Regions from separate parts of the Bradyrhizobium sp. AUGA SZCCT0105 genome, predicted to be linked through region 1. Evidence: predicted binding sites of a transcription regulator. Region 1 holds the regulator's gene; each other region holds the start of a gene.
What was found. The regulator PhoB, encoded in region 1, activates phosphate uptake and scavenging genes when phosphate is short. The targets are predictions, from matches to a motif close to TGTCATNNANCTGTCAT.
Positions count from the first base shown of each region.

Region 2: the regulator PhoB is predicted to act here: its motif matches at 2,160-2,176, upstream of JQ573_RS09080 (OprO/OprP family phosphate-selective porin).
Region 3: the regulator PhoB is predicted to act here: its motif matches at 4,505-4,521, upstream of JQ573_RS33055 (DUF2794 domain-containing protein).
Region 4: the regulator PhoB is predicted to act here: its motif matches at 4,898-4,914, upstream of JQ573_RS04620 (alkaline phosphatase).

Region 1 covers NZ_JAFCMK010000008.1:323,260-330,270, forward strand. Annotated here, with positions in the region: gene JQ573_RS32550 (aspartate aminotransferase family protein) at 1-1,007, opposite strand, end outside; gene JQ573_RS32555 (GcrA family cell cycle regulator) at 1,504-2,016, shown strand; gene phoB (phosphate regulon transcriptional regulator PhoB) at 2,334-3,044, opposite strand; gene phoU (phosphate signaling complex protein PhoU) at 3,175-3,891, opposite strand; gene pstB (phosphate ABC transporter ATP-binding protein PstB) at 3,989-4,807, opposite strand; gene pstA (phosphate ABC transporter permease PstA) at 4,804-5,649, opposite strand; gene pstC (phosphate ABC transporter permease subunit PstC) at 5,654-6,643, opposite strand; gene pstS (phosphate ABC transporter substrate-binding protein PstS) at 6,872-7,011, opposite strand, start outside.
Region 2 covers NZ_JAFCMK010000002.1:28,509-35,519, reverse strand. Annotated here, with positions in the region: gene JQ573_RS09085 (helix-turn-helix domain-containing protein) at 47-427, shown strand; gene JQ573_RS09080 (OprO/OprP family phosphate-selective porin) at 500-2,098, opposite strand; gene JQ573_RS09075 (DegQ family serine endoprotease) at 2,443-3,801, shown strand; gene JQ573_RS09070 (replication-associated recombination protein A) at 3,798-5,132, shown strand; gene JQ573_RS09065 (hypothetical protein) at 5,248-5,856, opposite strand; gene JQ573_RS09060 (hypothetical protein) at 6,124-6,462, shown strand; gene JQ573_RS09055 (alpha/beta hydrolase) at 6,684-7,011, opposite strand, start outside.
Region 3 covers NZ_JAFCMK010000009.1:62,138-69,148, forward strand. Annotated here, with positions in the region: gene ccmA (heme ABC exporter ATP-binding protein CcmA) at 1-58, opposite strand, end outside; gene acnA (aconitate hydratase AcnA) at 299-3,019, shown strand; gene JQ573_RS33050 (thioredoxin family protein) at 3,181-3,942, shown strand; gene JQ573_RS33055 (DUF2794 domain-containing protein) at 4,585-4,956, shown strand; gene JQ573_RS33060 (GNAT family N-acetyltransferase) at 5,073-5,618, opposite strand; gene JQ573_RS33065 (Bax inhibitor-1/YccA family protein) at 5,708-6,499, opposite strand; gene JQ573_RS33070 (ABC transporter permease) at 6,734-7,011, opposite strand, start outside.
Region 4 covers NZ_JAFCMK010000001.1:963,449-970,459, reverse strand. Annotated here, with positions in the region: gene hpaD (3,4-dihydroxyphenylacetate 2,3-dioxygenase) at 1-36, opposite strand, end outside; gene JQ573_RS04640 (helix-turn-helix domain-containing protein) at 60-359, opposite strand; gene JQ573_RS04635 (amidohydrolase family protein) at 422-1,702, opposite strand; gene JQ573_RS04630 (hypothetical protein) at 1,935-2,153, shown strand; gene JQ573_RS04625 (aldo/keto reductase) at 2,245-3,063, opposite strand; gene JQ573_RS04620 (alkaline phosphatase) at 3,228-4,808, opposite strand; gene JQ573_RS04615 (hypothetical protein) at 5,125-5,556, opposite strand; gene JQ573_RS04610 (indolepyruvate ferredoxin oxidoreductase family protein) at 5,792-7,011, opposite strand, start outside.

The DNA of each region.
Region 1 (7,011 bases):
ACGCCGATCAACAGGCCCTCGCCGCGCACCTCCGACAGCACGCCGGGATAGCGGTCCACGACGGAAGCGAGCTTCTGCTTGAGCAGCAGCGACATCTTCTGCACATGCTCGAAGAAGCCGGGCTTGAGCATGACGTCGAGCACGGCATTGGCGGATGCGACCGCGAGCGGATTGCCGCCGAAAGTCGAGCCGTGCGAGCCCGGCGCCATGCCGGCTGCAGCCTGCGCGGTCGCGAGCACCGCGCCGATCGGGAAACCGCCGCCGAGCGCTTTCGCCAGCGACATCACGTCCGGCGTGACGCCGGTGCGCTTGTAGGCGAACAGCTCGCCGGTGCGGCCCATGCCGGTCTGCACCTCATCGAAAGCGAGCAGCAGGCCATGCTCGTCACACAGCGCGCGCAACGCCTTGAAGAACGCCTGCGGCGCCGAGCGCACGCCGCCCTCGCCCTGCACCGGCTCGATCAGGATGCCGGCCGTGTGCGGGCCGATCGCCTTCTTCACCGCCTCGATGTCGCCGTGCGGCACCTGGTCGAAGCCGTCCATCGGCGGGCCGAAGCCCTCGAGATATTTCGCCGAGCCGGTCGCGGCCAGCGTGCCCAGCGTGCGGCCATGGAAGGCGCCTTCGAAGGTGATGATGCGGTAGCGTTCGGGATGGCCCTTGGAGAAGTGGTGGTGGCGGACCAGCTTGATCACGCCCTCCATCGCTTCCGCGCCGGAATTGCAGAAGAACACGAAGTCGGCAAAGCTCTGCTCGCACAGCCGCGCCGCAAGCACCTCGCCGTCCGGGCTCTTGAACAGGTTCGACATGTGCCAGAGCTTGGTCGCCTGCTCCTGCAGCGCCTTGACCAGATGCGGATGCGCATGCCCGAGCGCGTTCACCGCGACACCGGAGGTGAAATCGAGATAGCGGTCGCCATTGGTTGCGATCAGCCAGGCGCCCTCGCCGCGCTCGAAGCCGAGATCGACCCGGGCGAAGACGGGGAGCAGATGCGACGAGGCGTTGGTCATGGCGTTCACTGCCGGTTTGAAGCCGTCAATCGCCGCGCGCCTTGACGCCTACGCAGCAACCGCCAGCTTCGGAAAACAAAACGGCCGCCTTTGCGGGCGGCACGTGCGGGTCATTCTATGCGGCGGCCGGTCAGTGTCAATCGCCAGGAGCCGGCCTTTGCCGGCCTTCCTGCAATGCGAAACCGGCGCAATCCGGAGCATTCCGGTGCGGTGGAAAAGCCTCATAGCAATGCTTAACTTTGTGGGAACATGTGGACGCACGGCCGCGGACTCTTGCGCCAGAGTCACGCCATATTGTAGCGTTTGGCCTGTCGGGTACGACATCTCGTGCGGCAGTACTGGACCCTCTAAGTAGCCTTCGTGTCTCGCGTAAACGTTCGGGCGCAACACCGTGCCCGGCGAGGGCTAAGGGATTCTGGCCGCAGGGATATTTGTCCAGATTGGCTCGCAGCGCCGCTCCGATGAGTGGCCGGCGCCATGCGAAAGGAAGAATGTGATGACTGTATTGACCTGGTCCGACGATCGCGTCGAGCAGCTGAAGAAGCTCTGGGAATCCGGCCTCTCGGCCAGCCAGATCGCGGCGGAACTTGGCAATGTGACGCGAAACGCCGTGATCGGCAAAGTACATCGGCTCGGCCTCTCCGGCCGCGCCAAGGCCCCCTCCACGGCCGCGCCGCGGCAGCGCAAGGCCCGCCCCGCCCAGCACATGATGCGGGTGGCGCGCCCGGTCTCGCGCGGCAACACTGCGCTTGCGCACGCCTTCGAGGTCGAGATGGAGCCCGATCCGATCTCCTTCGACAACGTGGTGCCGATGAGCCAGCGGCTGTCGCTGCTCGAGCTCAACGAGGCCACCTGCCATTGGCCGGTCGGCGATCCCTCGAGCCCGGAATTCTTCTTCTGCGGCGGCAAGGCGCTCGCCGGTCTGCCCTATTGCGCGCATCACTCGCGCGTCGCCTATCAGCCCGCCGCCGATCGCCGCCGGCCGTCGGCGAAGCCACAGATCAAGTAAGCACTCGGGAAACTGCCTGGACTGTAAAAACAAATCCCCGCGAAAGCGGGGATTTTTTTGTGGCTCGTAGCCCGGATGGAGCGAAGCGTAATCCGGCGCGGTGTTTGAAGCGGAGAATGAAGTTCTGGATTTCGCTTCGCTCCATCCGGGCTACGTCACATCACCGGCGTCGTCCCGGCGAACGCCGGGACCCATAACCACGAATGGGCGTTGTTAGAAAGTCGTCTGGCCGCTTGCCGATTGCGCCGGCCGCGGCTTATGGGTCCCGGCGTTCGCCGGGACGACGCCGTGTTGTGGTTTACGATTGTCGGCCAGCCTTACGGCTGCGGTTCGGCCTTCGCGAAGCGGTCGTCGAGCGCGTAGCCGGCGCCGCGCACGGTGCGGATCGGATCCTGCTCGCGGCCCGGATTGAGCAGCTTGCGCAGGCGGCCGATATGCACGTCGACGGTACGCTCATCGATATAGATGTCGCGGCCCCAGACGCTGTCGAGCAGCTGCTCGCGGCTGAACACGCGGCCGGGATGCTCGAGGAAGAATTCGAGCAGCCGATACTCGGTCGGACCGAGATCGATCGGACGTCCCGAGCGCGCCACGCGGCGCTTTTCGCGGTCGAGCTCGATGTCGCCATAGGTCAGCACGGTCGCAAGCCGCTCCGGGCTCGCACGGCGCAGCAGGCCCTTCACCCGTGCCAGCAGTTCCGGCACCGAGAACGGCTTGACGATGTAGTCGTCGGCGCCGGTGGCAAGCCCGCGCACGCGCTCGCTCTCCTCGCCGCGCGCGGTCAGCATGATGATCGGAAGCTGCTTGGTCTCGGGCCGCGCCCGCAGGCGGCGGCACAGCTCGATGCCGGACAGGCCCGGCAGCATCCAGTCCAGTACCACGAGGTCGGGAACGCGCTCCTTCAGGCGGGTGTCGGCATCGTCGCCGCGCCCCACCGTCTCGACATCGTAGCCTTCCGCATCGAGGTTGTAGCGCAACAGTGTCGTCAGCGCTTCCTCGTCTTCGACTACCAGAATGCGTGCGCTCATCGGCTTAAGTTCTCTCTCTGTGATGATCCGTTGCCCAGACGCAAACCGAAACGCTTGCTTTCCTGAGCATAATCCCCGCGGAAACGACTTGTCGTGAAGACAATCCGGCTCCGCGCCTGCGGATCATGTCCTAGGTACCGGGCACCGTGGTGGCAAAGTTGGTCATGTCGCCCTTCGGGCGCTTGTCGGTGATCTGCTGGCCCTCGATCATGTAGAACACGGTTTCGGCGATGTTGGTGGCGTGATCGCCGATCCGCTCGATGTTCTTGGCGCAGAACATCAGATGGATGCAGAACGAGATGTTGCGCGGATCCTCCATCATGTAGGTCAGCAACTCGCGGAACAGCGAGGTGCAGATCGCATCGACCTCCTCGTCGCCCTTCCAGACGTTCATCGCCGCCGGCAGGTCGTGCGCGGCATAGGCGTCGAGCACCGACTTGACCTGCGACAGCACGAGGTCGGTCATGTGCTCCAGGCCGCGGATCAGCTTCAGCGGCTGGAAATCGCTTTCCAGCGCCGCGACGCGCTTGCCCATGTTCTTGGCGAGGTCGCCGATCCGCTCGAGGTCGGTGGCCACGCGCATCGCGCTGACGATTTCGCGCAGGTCGATCGCCATCGGCTGGCGGCGGGCGATCGTCAGCACCGCGCGCTCTTCGATCACGCGCTGCAGATTGTCGATCTCGATGTCCGCGGCGACCACGCGCTTGCCGAGCGCGACGTCGCGACGGATCAGCGCGTCGACCGACTCGGTGATCATCCGCTCGACGAGGCCGCCCATCTCGGCGACCAGGCGGGTCAACTCCTGCAGGTCGCTGTCGAATGCCTTGGCGGTATGTTCAGAAGCCATCGCTTGTCTCCCTCATGATCCCGGGGATCATGATTTGGTGTCCTCAGTTTCGCATGATCCGGTCGGAAAACCGGTACCCAATTTTGCGGACCATGCGCTAGCCGAACCGGCCGGTGATGTAGTCCTGGGTGCGTCGATCGCTCGGCGAGGTGAAGATCTTGTTGGTGTCGTCGAACTCGATCAGCTCACCGAGATACATGAAGGCGGTCTTGTCGGAGACGCGCGCCGCCTGCTGCATGTTGTGGGTGACGATTGCGATCGTGTAGTCTTCGGAGAGCTCCTGGATCAGTTCCTCGACCTTGGCGGTCGAGATCGGATCGAGCGCCGAGCACGGCTCGTCGAACAGGATCACCTCGGGACGCACCGCCACGGTGCGCGCGATGCACAGGCGCTGCTGCTGGCCGCCGGAGAGCGACAGGCCGGAAGCGTTCAGCTTGTCCTTGACCTCATTCCACAGCGCGCCGCCGCGCAGCGCCTTCTCGACCCGGTCGTCCATCTCGGACTTCGAGATCTTTTCGTAGAGGCGGATGCCGAAGGCGATGTTCTCGTAGATCGTCATCGGGAACGGCGTCGGCTTCTGGAACACCATGCCGACCCGCGCGCGGAGCAGATTGAGGTCGAGCTTGGGATCGAGAATGTTGGTCTGGTCCAGCATCAGCTGGCCGACCGCGCGCTGGCCCGGATAGAGATCGTACATCCGGTTGAAGATGCGCAGCAGGGTCGACTTGCCGCAGCCCGACGGGCCGATGAACGCCGTGACGCGGTTGGTGCCGAGCGTCAGGTTGATGTTCTTCAGCGCGTGGTGCTCGCCGTAATAGAAGTTGAGGTTGCGCACCGTGACTTTCGGCGGCGCTTCCGGCAGCGGCACCTGGGGAACGTGGCTCGCGACAGTCGTTGAGACGGAAAGCTCGGTCATTTTGCGGCCCTTTCGGCACCAAGGATACGCGCGCCGATATTCAGCGCGAGCACAGTGAAGGTGATGAGCAGCGCACCGCTCCACGCCAGCTCTTTCCAGTAGGCGTAGGGGCTCTGCACGAAGTTGTTGATGGTCACCGGCAGGTTGGCCATGGTCTTGGTCAGATCCAGGCTGAAGAACTGGTTCGACAGCGCGGTGAACAGCAGCGGCGCGGTTTCACCGGCGACACGGGCGGTCGCCAGCAGCACGCCGGTGATCAAGCCGCTACGCGCAGCACGATAAGCGATCCGCTTGATCACCAGCGAACGCGGCAGGCCGAGCGCGGAGGCCGCCTCGCGCAGCGGATTGGGCACCAGCAGCAGCATGTCCTCGGTGGTGCGCAGCACGACCGGGATCACGATCACGGCGAGCGCGAGACTGCCTGCGATCGCCGAGAAGCCGCGCATCGGCACCACCACTGCGCCATAGATGAACAGGCCGATGATGATCGAAGGCGCGCTGAGCAGGATGTCGTTGATGAAGCGGATCACCGAGGTGAGCTTGTCGTGCTTGCCGTACTCGGCGAGGTAGGTGCCGGCGAACAGGCCGAGCGGCGCGCCGATGCCGACGCCGATCACCGTCATGATGACCGAGCCGACGATGGCGTTGAGCAGGCCGCCTTCGGTCGAGCCCGGCGGCGGCGTGTTCTGGGTGAACAGCTGCACGCTGAGGCCGGCAAGGCCGTTATAGACCAGCGTGAACAGGATCAGCGCCAGCCACGTGACGCCGAACAGCGCCGCGCCGACACAGAGTGCGCGAATGACGATGTCGCTGCGGCGGCGGGATTTGTAGATCGGGTTCATGGCGCTATTTCCCCGCTTTCGTTTCAAGCCGCATCAGCATCAGCCGCGCGCCGGCGAGCACGAAGAAGGTCAGCACGAACAGCAGGAGGCCGAGCAGGATCAGCCCGGACTGGTGCAGGCCGTCGCTCTCGGCGAATTCGGAGGCGATCGCCGCCGAGATCGTGGTGCCCGGCGCGAAGATCGACGACGAGATGCGGAACGAGTTGCCGATGATGAAGGTCACCGCCATGGTCTCGCCGAGGGCGCGGCCGAGTGCCAGCATGATGCCGCCGATCACGCCGACCCGGGTGTAGGGGATCACGACGCTGCGGACGACTTCCCATGTGGTGCAGCCCATGCCGTATGCGGCCTCTTTCAGCACCGGCGGCACGGTCTTGAACACGTCGACCGAGATCGCGGTGATGAAGGGCAGCACCATGATGGCGAGGATCAGCGCGGCGTTGAACAGGCTGAGATAGGACGGCGGACCTGCGAACACCGCACCCAGCACCGGGACGCCCTCGAATATCCTGATCATGAAGGGCTGGAACGTGTTGGCCAGGAACGGGCCCAGCACGAAGAAGCCCCACATGCCGTAGATGATCGAGGGGATGCCGGCGAGCAGCTCGATGGCGATGCCGATCGGGCGGCGCAGCATTTGCGGGCAGAGTTCGGTGAGGAAGATGGCGATGCCGATGCCGACCGGAATGGCGATCGTCATCGCGATGACCGAGGTGATCAGGGTGCCGTAGATCGGGCCGAGCGCGCCGAGCACCGGCGGATCGGCCGAGGGCGCCCAGCGCTGCGTCCAGAGGAAGGCGAAGCCGTATTCCTTCATCGCCGGCCAGGCGCCGGCGATCAGCGACAGGATGATGCCGCCGAGGATCAACAGGACCGAAATCGCCGAGATGCGGGTGACCCAATAGAAGGTGAGATCACCGAGCTTGAAGGCGCTGAGGGCCTTGGCGCGATCGTAAGGTCCCGCGGCTTCCATCACATCGCTCTGAACAGCCATGTCTGCCACGCCAATCCCCTCATTACTATGTGAAAGCTACGCAAACCGCTACGCCCCGAAGCGATCTTCACTGACGCATTTGGCCGGGCGTCGTTCCGGTTGCGCCTCCCGGGGCGCGAGCCCGGGCCCCGCCCCGCGTTACTTGCCGCGGTGATGGAGCCCGGATCTCAATCGGTCCGCCTGTGCCGCCCTTGAGAGGTGGCACAGGCGTTGTTCAAAGCGTCAGACTTAGCTCTTGATGTCCGAGGACCAGGTCTTCTCGATCAGCTTGACGACCGATTCCGGCATCGGGATGTAGTCGAGCTCTTCGGCCGCCTTGCCACCCTTCTCGAAGGCGTACTTGAAGAACTTGAGCGCTTCCTGCGAGG
Region 2 (7,011 bases), on a different contig from region 1:
AAATCAGGGAACTAGTCCCTGTTTATATACTATTGGGAAATTACCGATGAAACGGAAGAATTTCGCTCGCCGGCCGGGCTGCGCGGTCGAGGCGGCGCTCGACCTGATCGACGGCAAATGGAAGGGCGTGATCCTGTATCACCTGCAGGCCGGCACCCAGCGCTTCGGCGAGTTGCGGCGGCGGATGCCCGGCATCACCCAGCGCATGCTGACCAAGCAGCTTCGTGCGCTCGAGGACGATGGCCTCGTGAACCGCAAGGTCTACGCCGAGGTGCCGCCGCGGGTCGAATACACGCTCTCCGAACTCGGCGAGAGCCTGCGTCCGGTGATCGATATTTTGAAAGCCTGGGGCGAGGGCCATCAGGAACGGCTGTCCTGCGCGCCGGCGCCGGAAGTCGTCGTGAAGAAGTCGAAGCGCGCGGCCTGACAATTTGTAATGAAGAAGGCCGGGAGCGGCGTGTCGCTCCCGGCCATTGTTATCGGCGCTGATCAGATCGTGTCAGAACGCAACCTGCGTGCGCAGCGCGACCGCGTCGAACTTCGAGCCGGCATCCACGGGCGAGGTCGCCGAAGCCTGCTTGGCGATGTCGCCGTGCAGGTAATTCAGCATGAAGCGGACGTTGTTGTTGACGTACCAGTTCAGCGCGGCGGTGTAGACGGTCTGCCGTCCGCCGGCGATGCCGACGGCCTGGCCGACCTGATCGTTGAGGTTCATCATGCTGACCCGGCCGGCGATTTCCCACGCGCCGATGCCGCCGCCGGCAAGCGAGAACGGATCGTGCGGTTTGATACCGCCGTAGGAAGCCGTGGCCGGATTATAGGCGTGGTTCTCGCCGGTCAGCACGTAGCCGACCTGCGCGTAACCGCCGTCGAATTTCAGGCTCGGCGCGCCGAACGGCGGCAGCCCGGTATTCGCGGAGCGGTCGACATTGAACCAATAGTACTCGCCTTGCGCGATGAACGGGCCGTAGGTCGCTGCCGCCTCGACGCCGTAGACCTGCGCGCCCGAGACGTTGGCGATCGCACCGGTCGAGATCAGCGTCGTCGGGTCGATGCGCAGCTCGGGCCGGTCGTTCAGCGTGAGCGTCTGCGCCTGCGTCAGCTGATTGCGCGGCGGCTGCACCAGCCATTCCGCATCGGCGCCGATATGCACCGAATAGTCCTTGCCGCTGATCGGATTGCCGGCGACGCGGACCACCGCGCCATACTGCTCCGATGATCCGGCCGGGGTGACGCTGGAGGCCGAGTGAATCTGGCCGGTGGTCGGTCCGGTGGCATAGCCGCCGAGCCAGAGCTGGTCGTTCCACCAGCGGGTGCCGATGGCGGAACGGAAGTCGCCGGCCGCGACGTTCTGCGCGATGATGCCGGCCGAGGCGCGCTCCATGAACAGGATGTCGTTGGAACTGGTCGACTCGTCCATGGTCCAGAGCAGGTCCATGATGCCGCCTTCGATCGCCATCTTGCCGCCGAACGGCTTCAAGCCGGTGTAGCTCAGATACGCATTTTCGACGCCGGAGGTGCCGCCGCCGGGCAGCGATCCCGGTGCCGCACCGCCGAAGCCGTCGGACGAGCCGCCGAAGTCGTAGATCAGCGCGTAATTCCAGTCGCCGAAGAACTTGCCGACGATGCCGATGCGGGCGCGGCGGAGGTTCTCGCCGCTGTCGAGCTTCTGCGGCGAGGTACTCGCGGTGTTCGGACGATAGTCGTAACCGCCGACATCCCAGTGCACGCGGCTCGTGATCGCAACGCAGTTCTGTTCATCCGCAGTACAGATCGTCGGCCGGTTGTTCGGCAACGTCACCACGACGCCCGACGGCGCGACCGGGCCCTTGACCGGGATCGCGGCGTTGGCGCTGGCGACCCGCGCGGCCTTGGCGTCCGCCGCCTTCGCGTTGGCGTTGGCGCTGGCTGCGGTCGCGGTATTGGCATTGGTCTGCTTCTGCAGCTTGTCGAGCTTCTGCTCGAGCATCTTCAGCTGCTGCTTCAGCAGCGCGATCTCCGCGTCGCTGCCGCCTCCGGCCGATTGCGAATAGGCCGGCGAGGCGGCGAGCGCCCCTGCGAGCCCGATGGCGATTGCACCAACTTTTGTCGCACCCATTGTGCACCCCTGTTGTGTTTGAATTCCCCACTCACTCACTGAAACGTCCTAGGAGTTGATCGTGACTGACGCACGACAGCGCCGCCTGGCATCGCAGTTCCGCTTGTTGTCCGCAGGCAACAAGCGGAGCGGCGCAGTGAGATGACAGTCATCATAGAAGTTTGGCGGCGCGCTTCAACGCGGCTGCCGCCGGTTTTGCACCGGTCCCGCGGGGGACAGTTATCCGGCCGGGCGCCCTTCAATTGCCCGGCGAACACGCCTATATTCCGGCGTTTCCACGAGAGGTGAGAATGCTCCGACCTGTCCGCTTCGCTGCCATATCCGCTCTGTGCACATTGGCTTTCATGGGGAATCTGTCCCCGTCCGCGGCCCAGGACCGCCGCGTGCCGTCCTCGCAGGCCGAGCTCCAATTGTCCTATGCGCCGATCGTGCAGCGGGTGCAGCCGGCGGTGGTCAATGTCTACGCTGCCAAGACCGTGCAGAACCGCAATCCGTTTCTGGACGATCCGATCTTCCGCCGCTTCTTCGGCGTCCCGGGGCAGCAGCCCGAGCAGATGCAGCGCTCGCTCGGCTCCGGCGTGATGGTCGATGGCTCCGGCCTCGTGGTCACAAACAATCACGTGATCGAGGGCGCCGACCAGGTGAAGGTCTCGCTCGCCGACAAGCGCGAATACGAGGCCGAGATCGTGCTGAAGGACAGCCGCACCGACCTTGCGGTGCTGCGGCTGAAGGGCACCAACAAGGAGAAGTTCGCGACGCTCGACTTCGCCAATTCGGACCAGCTGCAGGTCGGTGACGTCGTGCTGGCGATCGGCAATCCGTTCGGCGTCGGCCAGACCGTGACGCACGGCATCATCTCGGCGCTGGCGCGCACTCAAGTCGGGATCACGGATTATCAATTCTTCATTCAGACCGACGCGGCGATCAATCCCGGCAATTCGGGCGGCGCGCTGGTCGACATGACCGGCCGGCTCGCCGGCATCAATACCGCGATCTTCTCGCGCTCCGGTGGCTCCCAAGGCATCGGCTTCGCGATCCCCGCCAACATGGTGCGGGTGGTGGTGGCCTCCGCCAAGAGCGGCGGCAAGGCGGTGAAGCGGCCATGGCTTGGCGCGCGGCTGCAGGCCGTCACACCGGAGATCGCAGAGACACTCGGGCTGAAGCTGCCGACCGGCGCGCTGGTCGCCAATGTCGCGCCGAACAGCCCGGCGGCGAAGGCCGGGCTCAAACTGTCCGATCTGATCGTCGGGATCGACGGCACGCCGATCGACGATCCCAACGCGTTCGACTACCGCTTCGCCACCCGTCCGCTCGGCGGCAACGCGGAGATCGAGGTGCAGCGCGCCGGCAAGCCGGTGAAGCTCACCGTGCCGCTGGAGACCGCGCCCGACACCAACCGCGACGAGATCGTGCTGACCGCGCGTTCGCCGTTCCAGGGCGCCAAGGTCGCCAACATCTCGCCGGCGCTGGCCGATGAGTTGCATCTCGACGCCGGCGCCGAGGGTGTCGTCGTCACCGAGCTCGCCGATGACGGCACGGCTGCCAATGTCGGCTTCCAGAAGGGCGACATCATTCTTGCCGTCAACAATGAGAAGATCGTGCGCACCAGCGACCTCGATAAAGTATCGAAGGCGGGGTCGCGGATCTGGCGCATCACGCTGGTGCGCGGCGGCCAGCAGATCAACGTGACGCTCGGCGGATGAGCCCAAAGAAACCGCAGGAAGCCAGCAATCTCTTTGCCGCGGCGGGGATGGAGCAGGACGCGCCACACCCGCTGCCGGACCGGCTGCGCCCGCGCACGCTGGCCGACGTCGTCGGCCAGGATCACATCCTCGGTCCCGATGGCGCGCTGACCCGCATGCTGGAGACGCGCACGCTGGGTTCGCTGGTGTTCTGGGGACCGCCCGGCACCGGCAAGACCACCGTGGCGCGGCTGCTGGCCGACGCGACCGAGCTGCATTTCGAGCAGATCTCCGCGGTGTTCTCCGGCGTCGCCGACCTGAAGAAGGCGTTCGACGCCGCGCGTGCCCGGCGCGAGACCGGCAAGGGCACGCTGCTGTTCGTCGACGAGGTACACAGGTTCAACCGCGCGCAGCAGGATTCCTTCCTTCCGGTGATGGAGGACGGCACCGTGGTGCTGGTCGGCGCCACCACGGAGAACCCGTCCTTCGAGCTCAACGCGGCGCTGCTGTCGCGTGCCCGCGTGCTGGTGTTTCATTCGCTCGACACGGCCGCGATCGAACGGTTGTTTGCCAATGCCGAGAAGATCGAGGGCAAGACCCTGCCGCTCGATGCGGAAGCGCGCGCCGTGCTGGTGCGGATGGCCGATGGTGACGGCCGCGCCTCGCTGACATTAGCCGAAGAGGTCTGGCGCGCCGCGCGCAAGGGCGAAGTGTTCAACGCCGAGCAGTTGCAGGCCATCCTGCAGCGCCGCGCGCCGATCTACGACAAGTCGGCCGATGGCCATTACAATCTGATCTCGGCGCTGCACAAGTCGGTGCGCGGCTCCGATCCGGACGCGGCCCTGTACTATCTCGCGCGCATGCTCGATGCCGGCGAGGACCCGCTGTTCCTGGCGCGGCGCGTGGTGCGCATGGCCGTCGAAGATATTGGCCTGGCCGATCCGCAGGCATTGGCGGTCTGCAACGCTGCCAAGGATGCCTATGACTTCCTAGGCTCGCCGGAGGGCGAGCTCGCGATCGCGCAGGCCGTGGTCTATCTCGCCACCGCGCCGAAATCGAACGCGGTGTACACGGCGTTCGGCGCTGCGATGCAGACCGCAAAGCAGGGCGGCTCGCTGCTGCCGCCAAAGCACATCCTGAATTCGCCGACCAAGCTGATGAAGTCGGAGGGCTATGGCTCGGGCTATCAATACGATCACGACGCGCCCGACGCGTTCTCCGGCCAGGACTACTTCCCGGAAGCACTGGGCCGCCAGACCTTCTACGACCCGCCCGACCGCGGCTTCGAGCGCGAGATCCGCAAGCGGCTGGATTACTGGAACAGGCTGCGCAAGGAGCGCGGCGGGAGCTAGGCCGCGTACTTATGAACTAACCGCGTGAATCGAAGTCCGCTTGTCCCCAAGAGCGGCGCGAAAGCGGACGTTGCCGGACTTCCGATAAGGGCCAAAAGCGGAAATCGAGCGTTCATTATTCACGCTCGAAAATCCGAACGCGTTTGTTTCCAACCCATTTGCCAACGAATTCAACATCCCCCTTATCAGTGCTCGCAAACTGACCCGCGATGTAGAAGTGCCGTTTCCCTGCGACCAGTAGTGAATTCCGGGAAACTAAGCCGCCACACATCCAGCCGCCGAGATTGACGACAAAGGTCTGCCCTTCGGAGACACCCTGTACAGCTTCGAGGACCCGTACTTTCACAAGTGGTGTCGTTCCCCAAGCATCGCCTTCCGCCCATCGTGGGGGCAGGAGATCGATGGGCTCGACAACTGCGACCACGGACTGTTTTAGTGCAGTCGAAGGCAATCGATCCAGAAGTGTATGAGGATATTCTATAGCAGATGAGCACGCATCAGCTGGCTGAACCATTGCCAACGTTATCAGCAGGTAGAATAGAAGGTGTTGCCTCATAATGTTGCGATGGTACTCGCGCGCTGTCGCCATTGCCAGCCGTACGAACCGGTAGCGCGAGGCGGTGCCCAATGTCCGCTGTGGGTCATGAACGACAAAACTCAAGGTAAGCACAATAGGTCCGCTTTCGGGTGCACAGCGACCAGTTGAGCCTGACAGCCGAGCCATTGACAGGCTCGGCGCCAATTACCTTGCAATTGTTCAACTCGCGTCAATCCGGTGTGGCTGCGCCTTAATGAGTCCGCGTGCTAGCTAGGCCGCATACTCATAAATCAACCGCGTGAATCGATGTCCGCTTGTCCCCCAAGAGCGGCGCGAAAGCGGACGTTGCCGGACTTCCGAGAAGAGCCATGAACCGACATTGATGGTGAATGCATAAATCTATGTTAGCTTCGCCATCGCTTCGAGCGCGTTGATATTCAAGGAATTGATGGAATGAAGTTCGCGTTCTGCGTTTTCCTCGCTGCGATTACGTATGCCACGTCCGCGGTCGCGGATGTCGCAAACGATAAGCTCTGTATTCTCACCAGTTTAAACTTACTTACGGAGCCGCCAGGAGGAGCGGTGTTCGCGGACGGAGCGGCGATCCACAGCGTACGCGCGCTGCCACCGCCACCCAAGTACGAAACGGCGGCCCCCGTTCTGTCGAAGGTGGTAGAAATCATAGTTGAAACAGACGGCCTCGATTGGAAGTACTGGTACATTTGTACGACGCAGCCTAGCCAACAACCCGTGGTCAAGCTGATTTTCTGGGCTACTCCCCAAGCAAATTGAATTGATCCGCCGCGCGGCGGCAAACCGCCTGAATAGCGTGCATCAACCTTGGGCGAGGGACACTCGCATGTTTCGGAATATTAGAAATATATCCCTGAGTTGCCCGACGTGTCAAGTTGCCCGGTCGAACGCCGGCCGCCACCGCTACTGTGCATGGGGTTGTTTTCGATATTTTGGCAGCGCCCGCTGCGACGGCAGGTACTTCATCTTGCTCTGGCGCGTCACTTGACGCTCTTCACAAACGCCAAAATCTCGTCGGTCAGCCGCGTGTCCGGGGTGTTGATCGCATAGACCTCGGACATATGGCTATGCTGCGGCAGCATGAAGCTGCGGGCACAGCCGCTCGGCCGCTTGCAGCTGGCCTGCTTCAACAGCTCGAACTGCTCGACGAAGCGCGGCGGATCGAGCTCGGCCGCGGTGATCAGAAACGGGATCGGGCTTGTGAGGAGGCCTTGCAGCGAGGAGCGTTCGGCGTAACGCGACGGATCGGGGCCGTAATAGGCGAGCTCGGCATTGCCGGCGGGCGAGGCGGTCAGATCGTAGATGCCC
Region 3 (7,011 bases), on a different contig from region 1:
CAGAAAACACCTCGCGTCCGCCGCGCACGCATTTCAGATTTCGTCCCGAGAGCCGCATGGTTCGTCTTGTCACAGCCCTCTGAAATCTTTCGCTACCGCGTGAGAATTTTTGGGTCGCGCAACGCTGTCGCACGCTTGTCGGTGTGGCGGTGCTTCTAGAAAGGTTCTATAAGCCCGGAACTTGATGCAGCACACACAATCGGCGGCCGCAAGCCATCCAGGCCATCCCCTCGGCCCGTGTCGATCGCCGGTGTTTAGTTACCCTTGCCGGGTATAACTGAGAATTGGGATCCTCCGCATGACCTCACTCGACAGCTTCAAATGCCGCAAGACCATGAAGGTCGGCGGCAAGTCCTACGTCTATTACAGCCTGCCCCAGGCAGAGAAGAACGGACTGAAGGGTATTTCGAAGCTGCCGTATTCGATGAAGGTTCTGCTCGAGAACCTGCTGCGCAACGAGGACGGCCGCACCGTCAAGAAGGAAGACATCGTTGCGGTGTCGAAGTGGCTGAAGAAGCGCCAGCTCGAGCACGAAATCGCGTTCCGCCCGGCGCGCGTTCTGATGCAGGATTTCACCGGCGTTCCGGCCGTGGTCGACCTCGCAGCGATGCGCAACGCGATGCAGAACCTCGGCGGCGACGCCGAGAAGATCAACCCGCTGGTGCCGGTCGATCTCGTCATCGACCACTCGGTGATCGTCAACTTCTTCGGTGACAACAAGGCGTTCGCGAAGAACGTCACCGAGGAATACAAGCAGAACCAGGAGCGCTACGAGTTCCTGAAGTGGGGCCAGAAGGCGTTCTCGAACTTCTCGGTGGTGCCGCCCGGTACCGGCATCTGCCACCAGGTCAATCTCGAATACCTCGCGCAGACGGTGTGGACCAAGAAGGAGAAGATGACGGTCGGCAAGAAGACCGGCACCTTCGAGGTCGCCTATCCGGACTCGCTCGTCGGCACCGACTCGCACACCACGATGGTCAACGGCCTCGCCGTGCTCGGCTGGGGCGTCGGCGGCATCGAGGCGGAAGCCTGCATGCTCGGCCAGCCGCTGTCGATGCTGCTGCCGGAAGTGGTCGGCTTCAAGCTCAAGGGCCAGCTCAAGGAAGGCGTCACCGCGACCGACCTCGTGCTGACCGTCACCCAGATGCTGCGCAAGCTCGGCGTGGTCGGCAAATTCGTCGAGTTCTTCGGCCCGGGCCTCGATTTCCTGTCGGTCGCGGACAAGGCGACCATCGGCAACATGGCGCCCGAATACGGCGCGACCTGCGGCTTCTTCCCGGTCGATGCCGCGACCATCGATTACCTGAAGACCTCGGGCCGCAAGGCCGATCGCGTCAAGCTGGTTCAGGCCTATGCCAAGGCGCAGGGCCTGTTCCGTACCGCCAAGTCGGCCGATCCGGTGTTCACCACCACGCTGACGCTCGATCTCGCCGACGTCGTGCCGTCGATGGCCGGACCGAAGCGCCCCGAAGGCCGCATCGCGCTGCCGGCGGTCTCGACCGGTTTCGCCACCGCGCTGGTCAACGAGTACAAGAAGCCCGATGGCGAGCAGAAGCGCTTCGCGGTCGAGGGCCGCAATTTCGATCTCGGCCATGGCGACGTCGTGATCGCCGCGATCACCTCCTGCACCAACACCTCGAACCCGAGCGTGCTGATCGGCGCCGGCCTGCTGGCGCGCAAGGCGGCCGCCAAGGGCCTGAAGGCCAAGCCGTGGGTGAAGACCTCGCTCGCGCCGGGCAGCCAGGTGGTGGCTGAATATCTCGCCAATTCCGGCCTGCAGGCCGATCTCGACAAAGTCGGTTTCAACCTGGTCGGCTTCGGCTGCACCACCTGCATCGGCAATTCCGGCCCGCTGCCGGAAGACATCTCGAAGTCGATCAATGACAACGGCATCGTCGCCGCCGCCGTGCTGTCGGGCAACCGCAACTTCGAAGGCCGCGTCTCGCCCGACGTGCAGGCGAACTACCTCGCTTCGCCCCCGCTGGTGGTTGCGCATGCGCTTGCCGGCACCGTGACCAAGGATCTCGCGGTCGAGCCGATCGGCATCGGCAAGGACGGCAAGCCGGTGTTCCTCAAGGACATCTGGCCGACCACGAAGGAGATCAATGCCTTCATGAAGAAGTACGTCACCGCGACGATCTTCAAGAAGAAGTACGCCGACGTGTTCAAGGGCGACACCAACTGGCGCAAGATCAAGACCACGGAAAGCGAGACCTATCGCTGGAACATGAGCTCGACCTATGTGCAGAACCCGCCCTACTTCGAAGGCATGAAGAAGCAGCCGGAGCCGATCGTCGACGTGGTCGACGCGCGCATCCTTGCGATGTTCGGCGACAAGATCACCACCGACCACATCTCGCCGGCCGGCTCGATCAAGCTGACCTCGCCCGCCGGCAAGTTCCTCAGCGAGCACCAGGTGCGCCCCGCCGACTTCAACCAGTACGGCACGCGGCGCGGCAACCATGAAGTGATGATGCGCGGCACCTTCGCCAACATCCGCATCAAGAACTTCATGCTGAAGGGCGCCGACGGCAATATTCCGGAAGGCGGTCTGACCAAGCACTGGCCCGACGGCGCGCAGATGTCGATCTACGACGCCGCGATGAAGTACCAGCAGGAGAACGTGCCGCTGGTGGTGTTCGCCGGCGCCGAATACGGCAACGGCTCGTCGCGCGACTGGGCCGCGAAGGGCACCCGCCTGCTCGGCGTGCGCGCGGTGATCTGCCAGAGCTTCGAGCGCATCCATCGCTCCAACCTGGTCGGCATGGGCGTGCTTCCGCTCACCTTCCAGGACGGCACGTCGTGGTCCTCGCTCGGCCTCAAGGGCGACGAGAAGGTCACGATCCGCGGGCTGCAGGGCGATTTGAAGCCGCGCCAGACGCTGACGGCCGAAATCGTCTCCGCCGACGGCGGCAAGCGGGATGTCCCGCTGCTCTGCCGCATCGATACGCTGGACGAGCTCGACTACTATCGCAACGGCGGCATCCTGCATTACGTGCTGCGCAAACTCGCGGCCTAGCGAGGATTTGTGATCGGTGCCTCACTGCTTAGTGAGTAGCGGCTAAAAAGAAGGCGGCCTATGACAAGGCCGCCTTCTGGCGTTCTGGGGCACGCAAGTTCAAGGGACAGCTTCATGCTCCGTACAATTACGGATAGAAATCATCACGACTGGTTCGCAGTATGACAGCGATGATGGCCTATAATTCTATCTCGCGATGGTCCAGCGCCCTCGGTTTCTGCGCGATCGTCGCAATCATCCGCCCCGCTCACGCCGATCCGCGTGCTGTCGTCGAACTCTTCACCTCGCAGGGATGCTCGTCCTGTCCGCCCGCGGACAAGATCATCGGTGACCTCGCCAAGGACCCCAACGTCATCGCGCTGAGCATGCCGATCGACTATTGGGATTATCTCGGCTGGAAGGACACGCTGGCCGATTCACGTTTCAGCGCGCGCCAGAAAGCCTATTCGCATATGCGCGGCGACCGCGACGTCTACACGCCGCAGGCCGTGATCAACGGCTCCGCTCATGTGATCGGCAGCGACCGCGCCAGCATCGAGGACGCCATCAAGGACACCGAGAAGAGCGGCAGCGTGATGTCGGTGCCGGTGACGATGACGCTGACCGGCAAACAGATCAACGTGTCGGTGGCCGCATCGAAATCGCCCGCGGTGTCGCGCGGCGAAGTCTGGATCTGCTCGATCTCGAAGTCGGTGCCGATCTCGATCGCGCGCGGCGAGAACCGCGGCCGCGAGATCACCTATCATAACGTGGTGCGCAATCTCCTGAAGGTCGGCGACTGGAACGGCTCGTCCGGGAGCTGGACCGTGCCGCTTGAGAACATCACGCGCGATGGCGTCGATGCTGCGGCCGTCTACGTCCAGGACGGCAATCGCGACAAGCCGGGCCCGATGCTGGGCGCCGCATTCACCTCGCTTCACTAGAGCCTTTCGGTTCTGACTGATCAGAACCGAAGCTCTAGATTCTTGTTTGACGCGTTTTCTTCGCGCGAACCGGTGTCCACTTCACTCGAAAACGCTCTAACGCTGGGCGGCGCTGGCTTCTGCTAGTCGCGTCATTGGCCGCACGCATGTAGTCGTGCGGCTCCGTGCGGCGGCAGCGTGCATCCAGTGATCTGCTGAGAGGGAAGCGCCGGGGCGTTGCGCGTCTTGATCGCGCGTAATCGAGCAGGGCCCCAAAAACAAAAAGGACCAACTTTCGTTGGCCCAGTGTGTTGGGATTTGATTCCCCTGCGAACAGGCCCGATCCCGACGGCCCCGGGGGGCTGGGGGCTGAGGAATCCGGAACCGAAAGGACCGGGCCAACGCAGGATTTTCTTTTCGCAGGGCAGCGGGGCGGGCGATGGGCGGAAGTGGGGCAGCAATATGATTCCTCTAACGTTCCCGTGACTCTTCGGTTTTCCGGACAATCGGTCGCGCCTGGCCTTGGTTAAGGGCTGGTTGCATTGCGAATGGCCCCTTGCAGGCTCCGTCGCTTAGCGCAATCATGTCACTCTCGTGACGATCCCGAAGTGGGGGCACCGGCCTTCGGAACCCGATCGTCACCGGGATGACAGGAGGCGCTCGATGAGTTTGATCTCGGAGGATAGTGATCCGAGTGGGAATCGTGCCGCGGCGCGTCCCGCCGCCGCGACCCCTCAGCCCAACCGCGTGACATTCAATCGACTTGAGCTCAATCGCATTCTCAATCTCTACGGCCGCATGGTCGCCGATGGCGAGTGGCGCGATTATGCGATCGACTTCCTGAAGGACCGCGCTGTGTTCTCGGTGTTCCGGCGCGCATCCGAAATACCGATCTACCGGATCGAGAAGGATCCCCGGCTGGCGCGCAAGCAGGGCATGTACAGCGTAATTTCGGCGACCGGTCTGATCCTGCGCCGCGGCCACGAACTCGAACGGGTGCTGTTCGTGATCGATCGCAAGCTATCGCTGGTGTAGGCGCGGCAAATTCACTGCCGTAGCCCGGATAAAGCGCAGCGAAATCCGGGGCCGCCGAGAGCGCGGATGAACTTGCCGCGGATTGCGCTGCGCTCCATCCGGGCTACGTATCCCACCTAATCCGCCGGCACCGTCGCCGCGCCTTCGCCGAGCGCGCGCTGCATCATCACGGTGTCGAGCCAGCGGCCGAATTTCAGGCCGACATTCGGGTGCGTCCCGATCATCTGAAATCCGCAGCGGCGGTGCAGCCCGATCGAGCCGGCATTGGCCGAGTCCCCGATCACCGCGATCATCTGCCGGAAGCCGCGCGCGTCGCATTCGGCGATCAGGCGCTCCATCAGCCGGAGGCCGATGCCGCGGCGATGCACCGCAGGGTCCAGATAGACCGAGTTCTCGACGGTGAAGCGATAGGCCGGCCGCGGCCGGTAGGGACCGGCATAGGCATAGCCGGCGACGCGGCCATCGAGCACGGCGACGAAATAGGGGAAGCCGCCATCGACCACCGCCCTGTAGCGGCGGGTCATTTCGGCAAGGTCGGGCGGGATCAGCTCGAAGGTCGCGGTGCCGAAGCGCACCGCGTGCTCGTAGATCGCGGTGATCGAGGGCAGGTCCGCCTCGGCGGTCGGCCTGATTTCCGGATTGGATCCCGCGGAATTGGACATGGGCACGACAGTATTTTGCCCCGCGCAAAAGAAAAGCCCCGGCCGCAAGGCCGGGGCTTGGATTGGATCGATCGCTTGGCTCGATGCGCTTAGTCGCGCTGGCCGAGCAGCTGCAGGAGCAGCGTGAACAGGTTGATGAAGTTCAGGTAGAGCGACAGCGCACCAGTGATCGCCGCACGCTCTGCCATGACACCACCCTGCGAGGCGTAGCCGTAGATGTAGTCGTTCTTCAGCCGCTGGGTATCCCAGGCGGTGAGGCCCGCGAACACCAGCACGCCGACCACCGAGACGATGAACTGCAGCGCCGAGCTCGCCAGGAACAGGTTGACCAGGCTCGCGATGATGATGCCGATCAAGCCCATGAACAGGAACGAGCCCATGCCGCTCATGTCACGCTTGGTGGTGTAGCCATAGAGGCTCAGCGCACCGAACGTCGCCGCGGTGATGAAGAACACGCGCACGATCGAGGTGTGCGTGTACACCAGGAAGATCGACGACAGCGACAGGCCCATCAGCGCCGAGAACACCCAGAACAGCAGCTGGGCGGTCGCAGGCTGCAGGCGGTTGATGCCGGCCGAGATGACGAACACCATCGCCAGAGGGGCGAGGATGAACAGCCACTTCAGCGGGCTCACGAACATCGCGTAGCCGAACTGCGTCAGATAGGCGTTGCCGAACTTGGCAACGGCGGCGGACTGGTCGCTGGTCACCGCACCCATGTAGACACCGAGCGCGGCCAAGCCTGTGATGGCGAGGCCGATGCTCATGTAGTTGTAGATGCGCAGCATGTAGGCGCGCAGACCGGCGTCGACGGCCGCAGCGTCAATGCGCCCGGCGGCCCGGCCGAAAGGAGAAGCGTAGTTGCGGTCTAGGTCCGACATGGTCGAATTCCCGTGGTTGGTCCCGGTGGAGCGCAAGGGATTTGCGGCGCCGGTTCTAAATCTATCTCAGATGGCTCGGTTTGCGGAACATTAATTGCGTGTCATTCAAACCGACTATCCGACCCGAGTGGTATGTGGGAAATTAACACATCCGACGCAAGCTTCCACGCGCGGCCGAATGTCGCTCTAGCCTAGCATTTATAGGCAAAACGGCGCTGCCGCCGCTACAAATTGTCACAAATTCCGCAACACCGAGGCCGGCTTCTGGTTCAGCGCGAGCAGCGTTCCGGCCAGCCCCAATCCGACGGTGACGACCAGCGCGGCGACCACGACCAGCGCGGCGCTGCCGGCCTGCCAGATGAAACTCAGCGTCATCAGCCGCGTCACGATCAGCCAGGCCGCGACCGAACCGGCGATCACCCCGAAGATTGCGGTTGCAAAACCGATCATCAGATACTCCAGCGCGTAGGCGCCGAGCAATCGCACCCGCGTGGCGCCGAGCGTCTTGAGGA
Region 4 (7,011 bases), on a different contig from region 1:
GTGGCTGACCTTGGCAGCAAGAACGAGTTCACCCATCGGCGTGATCCTCCCCTTCCCGGTCAGGCCGCTTTGGGCGCGTCACTGCGGAACGCGTTCAAAATGCGCAGCAGCAGCACGATCGAGACGTTGCCCTTGCCCGATTCTATGAGAGCAATGTAGCGCTGCGACACGCCGGATCGGCGGGCGAGCTCGCGACGTGTCATACCGATATTCGCCCGTGCCCCGCGCACAGCCGCGCCCAGCTGCAGGAGGAAATCGCTTTCGGAAAACGTCGCACCGCCAGGCGCGGAAGAACGTACCGATCGGTCTATGGAGGAACGATTCCCGGTCACGACATGCCCCTCATGATAGCTCATCATCGACGAGCGGGATTTCCTGTCCTTGACAAGTATCAATGACAGGAAGCCGGCGGGGCTTGCCGCTATCGTACCGAAAACGGCGCCTGATAGGGCCGGCCGAACGGCACGCCGTTGACCACGGTCTGCACCGGCTTCAGTTGCAGATTGCCGTCGCGCTTGTTGTTGCGGGTGTCGACGAAGGAGACCGGGCCTTCGATGAGGTCCATGATCGCGACATCGCCGGGCGCGCCGCGCTGCAGCGTGCCGATTTTCGGGGTCCGGTTGATGATCCGCGCCGGCACCGAGGTCGCCATCGCCACCACCTGCTCCAGCGAGGAGCCCATCGCCAGGAACTTGCTCATCACGTTCGGCAGGAACGGGATGCCGGGCGAATTGCCCGAGAACACGTGGATGTCGGAGGAGATCGTGTCGGGCGTGCAGCCGGCAGGGATCGCGATCTCGGCCACCGTGAAATCGAAGCTGCCGCCGCCATGGCCGACGTCGAACAGCACGCCGCGCTGCTTGGCCGCGAGCGCCGCCGGCAACAGCTTGCCGTCCTGCACGATGTTGGTGAAGGCGCCGGACATGTTCGGCGCGCCGGAATAGGCGTGGGTGAGGATATCGCCCGGCCGCAGCAGGTCGAGGATGCCGGACATCAACTCCCTGGTCTCGACGCCGCCGATATGCACCATCATCCGCGCCGGCCAGCCGCACATCTCACAGGCCTGGATGCCGCGCTTCAGCGGCTCGACGCCGTGCTTGAAGATGACGTTTTCCGACATCCGCACCTTGACCCCGATCAGGAAGTCAGGGTTCTCGGCGAGCGCCATCGCGCAGGCTTCGACCTGGGCGTTGTCGATGTTGTAGAGCTCGGCCACCGGGAAGGCCGACAGGCCGTTGTTGGCGATATGGACGAAGGCATAGATCCGCGTCCGCGATTGCGCGACGATGAAGCGCCGCAGCGCCGCGAGATTGTTGACGCCGGCATCGCCGGCCGAGACGACGGTCGTGGTGCCCTGGAACTGCACCAGCTCGTCGGCGGGAATGCCGATCGCCGAGCCGTAGGGATAGACGTGGCAGTGCAAATCGACGAGGCCCGGCATCACGAGCTTGCCCGATGCGTCGATGGTCTTGGCGGCGCGCGCGGCAGGGATCTCGTCTTCGATCGCCTCGATCAGACCCCAGCGGATGCCGATGTCGCGCTTGCCGCGCAGCGACTGGCTGGGATCGATCACGTCGCCGCTCTTGATCACGAGGTCGAATTTGTCGTCCGGCCCCATCGCCGCAGCGGCCGGCCCTGCGATCACAGCAGCAGCGGCCGATCCCGTACCTTTCAAAAAATCCCGGCGTGAAAATTCACCCACGGCAACGTCCCCCCAAACATTGATACTTATGGCGCGATGATGCGTCGGACGCCGGGGTTAGGCAAGGCCACCGAAAGATGCAGCCACGCTCACGCATCGGTTGTGCAGCGAACGCGCGGCGAGCGTTGCGTTGGGGCCGTTGCTGAACAAGCGTTCAGAAAACTCACTCGGTTCCTGAGGAACGTTTCAACGCCTGCACGGTTGCCTCCTCGCATCATTTGAGGAGGATGAGATGAAAAAGTTTGGTTTTGTTCTTGCGGCGATTGGTGCCCTTGCAGTGGCCGTTCCGTCGATCGCGAGCGCCGAGACCGTCGTGATCAAGCGCGGCGGCCATCACCACTGGGATCGTGGCTGGGGCTCGCGGGCCGAGATGCGCCATGACCGTGGCTGGCATCGCGGCTGGCATCACGACCATGACCGCGCGATGGTGATCAGGCGGGACCGCTACTAAGTACCGACACATACGATAGACCGACACAACGGAAATGGCTCCTCGCGGAGCCATTTTCTTGTTCTACGTCCTCATCCGATGCTCGCAGGACTCAGTCCCACGCCGGAGCAAAGCCCGGATTGACGCAGCGCATGTCCTTGCGCAGCGCAGCGATCGCCTTGCGGTCGTCGTCGTCGAGCTTGACCTTCAGCGCGTCGAGATTGGCCTTCTGGCTTTCTGCGCGCGAGGCCTTCGGTATGGCCGCAACGCCCTCCTGGTCGAGCAGCCATTTCAGCGCCACCTGCGCTGCGGTCGCAGCATGCTTGCTGCCGATTTTCGCCAGCGTCTCGTCGGTTGCGAAACGACCCTGGGCGAGCGGACAATAGGCCACCAGCGGGATCGACTTCGCGGCGAGACATTTGCGCACCGGCGTCTGGTCCAGCATCGCGTGATATTCGATCTGGTTGCAGGCGATCGGCGCCTTGATGTCCTCGACAACGGTCTTGAGCAGTGCGGTGGTGAAATTGGCGACGCCGATCGCGCGGGTGCGGCCCTCCTGCTTCAGCTGCATCAGCGTCTCGAAGACAGCCGGCAGCTTCATGTTCCGCGACGGCCAATGCACCAGATAGAGGTCGACGTGGTCGAGACGCAGCTTCTTCAGGCTGGTGTCGAACGCTCTCCGGATCGCATCCGGCGCCAGGTTCTCGTGCCAGACCTTGGTGGTCACATGCAGGTCCTTGCGCGCGACCTTCGCGTCGGCGATCGCGGCCCCGATCGCCTCCTCATTGCCGTACATCTCGGCGGTGTCGATATGCCGGTAGCCGAGCCCGAGCGCGCTCTCGACCGCCGCGCGGCAGGCATCGCCCTGCATGCGGAAGGTGCCGAGCCCGAGCTGCGGCAGGCTGATGCCCTGTGTCTGCAGATTGTCCATGGATAGCTCCTGACGCGTGGGACGCCGATGTCATCGACGACGTCACGCCAGCAAATCGTCTGGTGGGAATGAAATTGGCAGAACTGCCAGCACGCAGTCTGCCCGCAAACCGGCCCTTCGGGCAAGGCGCCCGCAATCAAGATGTCGCGACGGCTTTCGCGAGCCTAGATATGTTGCGCCATGATCTGGCCGGGCCGCGCATCCGGCCGGGGCTCGATGTCGACCGACCAGAGATCGTGGTTGTCGACGTCCTTCAGCGTTACTTTCATCACGCCGGTCCTGCCGTCGATGTCGACGCGGCCGAAGAATTGCAGGCCGAAGCACGGCGCGAGATTGTCGCCCTGCTCGGCCGAGCAGCCCTTCTGGTACATCGCCTTCGGGCCAAAGGTGTTGTCGAGCTCGCCCGGCGACCAGGTGCCGGCATGCAGCGGGCCGGAGACGAATTCCCAGAACGGCTCGAACTCCTGAAACACGGCGCGGTTCGGATCATAATGATGCGCGGCGGTGTAGTGCATGTCGGCGGTGAGCCAGACCGTATTGCGAATGCCGGCGCGCTTCATGAAGGACAAGAGATCGGCGATCTCGTGCTCGCGCCGCTCCGGCGGGCCGTCGCCGAGCGCGACGGCGTCCAGGCTGACGAGGCCGATCGGCAGATCCGCGGCGATCACCTTCCAGACGGCATCTGATGCCACCAGCTCCCGCTTCAGCCAGGCGAGTTGGCTTTGGCCGAGGATGAATGCCTGGTCCGGGTCGCCCTGCTTGTTCCAGCTGGAATCGCGATAAGAGCGCATGTCGATGATGAAGACGTCGAGCAGCGGCCCGTAGGGGATCTTACGATAGACCCGGCCGTCGCGCTCCGGCATCAGCCGCATCGGCATGAATTCGTGGAAGGCGCGGCGCGCCCGTGCCACCAGGCGCGAGGTGCCGTCCGTGTCGTAACCGGTCGCATCGGCGGTGCCGATTGGCGACCAGTCGTCGGCCACCTCATGGTCGTCCCACTGCGCGAACATCGGCACCTCGGTATGGAAGGCGCGGAAATTCTCGTCGAGCCAGTTGTATTTGTAGTTGCCGCGAAACTGTTCGAGGCTGTGCGCGACCACCGATTTCTCCTCGGTGACGATGTTACGCCAGATCTCGCCGTTGGGCAGGGTCTGCTGCGGCGGCACCGTGCAATCGGCATAGATGTGATCGCCAGAATGGATGAAGAAATCCGGGCGCTCGTTCAGCATGGTGCGATAACTGCGCAGGCCGCCGCGCGCGGGGTCGATGCCCCAGCCCTGCCCGACCACGTCACCGGACCAGACGAAGGAGATCGAGCGGCGGTCGACCGGCGCGGTGCGGAAGTGCCCAATGCGGCTTTCGCCGGCGATGCCGTCGCGATCCTCGAAGCGGACCCGATAGAACAGGTCCTGTCCCGGCGGCAGGCCATCGAGCAGCAGCTTGGCGGTGAAGTCGCGCTCGGGCAGCGCATCGGCGGACGCCGTGCGCAGGATGGTGGCGAAGCTCTCGACCCCTGCGCATTCGATATGCATCCGCGCGGCGCGGTCGGCGCGGGCCCAGATGACAGCAGAATTGCTGGCGACGTCGCCGGACTGGATGCCCGCGATCGCGGGACGATCCGCGGCGCGGCTCAGGTAGGGCCTTGCCAGCGCGCCCAATCCTGCCAGCGCGGCCGTGGACGCCGAGCGCACCAGAAGCTGACGCCTTGTGAGGCCTCGCCCCCTCGCGGAGATCGCTGTCGGCATCGAACAACCTTCGTCGAATCGCAACGAAGGTTTTGCCCGCGCCGTTTGACTCCGCCCTTACGGTTTCTTGACTCTGCGCCGACGGTTTTGCGACGGCGGGATGACTCGGGGATATGGAGATCGGAACGGTGGCGTCAGGCGCCAAGCGCGCAAACGCCAAACCCGTCATCCTGAGGCGCGAGCGGAGCGAGCCTCGAAGGATGAATCGGCCACAGACGGGCCGTCGATCCTTCGAGACGCGCGCAAGAGCGCGCTCCTCAGGATGACGGGTTTGGGATTGGCGCACGTCGGGAGAGCACAGGCGCGGCGGGCACTCTCACCGCTGCCAGTTGCAGATGCCGCCGGTGCGGCACGGCCAGGTCTGGATCCTGGTGTCGCGGGCTTCCGCATCGAGCGGGTTCGAATGGCGCCGTGCGAGCTTGGTGCGGGCCGGAACCTGCGCCACTGCGCGCTTGCGTTCATGCGGTGCCGTCACCCTGCTGGTCCGCACCGCCTTCTGCGGCTCGACTTTCGGCTGCTCGACCTTCGGTTCGACACTGGCGCGCTGATCAGGTCCGTGGTCGGTCTTCGCCTCGACCGGAACCGGCTCGAACTGCGCCGGCGGGCCAAGCGGCTTCGGCGAGAGCACGGCCCGCGAGAGATCGAGGCTGAAGAACTCGCTTGGGCGATAGTCGTCAGCCAACGCCACGCCACCCAACGCCAGGCACGCGGTGCAAACAGTTGCAACAAAAGCGCTTTTCAGGACCATCAAAGGGCCTCCTGAAATCACTCGAACAGAACAGCCATCATGTAGGAGCCCGGCCGCGCGAATCCAGCCATGGCTTACGGGCAGGGTTACCGGTCAACCAAGGCGGCTGTGGAAAGTTCCGCTGCCCGCCACCTGGAGCGCCGTTCCGATGGTATCGGAACGGGTTTCTAGGTTCTTGTTTTGACGCGTTTTCTTCACGCGAACCGGTAGCCACTTCGCTCGAATACGCTCCAGCCTACTCCGCTGCCTGCGCCAGCGGCTGGCCGATCGCACGCTCCAGCCGCGCGCATTCGGTGCGGTAACGCGCGACGTTGCCTTCCTTGATGTGGCCATAGCCGCGCACGAGGTCCGCAGCCTTGGCCAGCGTCACGAGGCGCGGCAAATCGAGCGGCTTCTTGCCGTCGAGGTGACGCAGGATCATCGCCGAGTAATCCACCGGCAGCGCACGCTCCATCTTGCGCTCGGCGGTGTAGCCGAAGATGTCGAACGCGGTGCCGCGCAGGCCCTTCAGACCCGCCAGCAGGCCGAACGCCTTGAAGATCCACGGCCCGAACTCGCGCTTCTGCAAACGCCCGGTGACGGGATCGCGCTGTGCCAGCAGCGGCGGCGCCAGCAGGACCTTCAAGCCGGAATTGCCCTCGAACTGCTCCTTCAACGCCTTGCTGAACTCGCCGTCGGAATAGAGCCGCGCGACTTCGTATTCGTCCTTGTAGGCCATCAGCTTGAACAGGCCCTTTGCAAAGGCCTCGGTCAGGTCCTGCGAGCCCGGCGCTGCCGCGGCTTCAGCGGAGCGGACGCGCGCGACGTCATCGAGATAGCGCTTGGCGTAGGCCGCGTCCTGATAGTCGGTGAGGAACTTGGCGCGGAACGCGATCGCCTCATCGAGCGTCTTCTTCGCCGGTGCCGCGCCAGCATTCTTGAAGCGTGCGGCGCTGACCACGCGCGGCAGATCGTGCGCGGCGAGCCGGCCCCACGAGAACGCGGTCTTGTTCATCTCGATCGCGGCGCCGTTGAGCTCGATCGCCTTCAGGATGGCCTCGAGCGACAGCGGGATCGCGCCGCGCTGGAACGCGAAGCCGAGCATGAAGGCGTTGGTGGCGATGCTGTCGCCCATCAGCGCGGTGGCAAGCCCGGTGGCATCGAGGATGTCGAGATCATCCGGTCTCACCGCGCCGTTCAGCGCGTCGCGCATCGAGCTGGCTTCAAAGTCGATATCGGGATCGATCACGAAGCTCGCGGTCGGCAACAAATCGGCGTTGACGACGGCGCGGGTGACACCGCGCTCGGCGCGGCTCAGCGCCGGCACGCTGGTGGCGACGACGAGGTCGCAGCCGAGGATCAGATTGGCATTGCCGGGCGCGACGCGGACCGTGGTCAGCATGTCGGACGTGGGCGCAAGTCGGACATGGCTCATGACCGCGCCGTTCTTCTGCGACAGGCCGGTGAAGTCGAGCG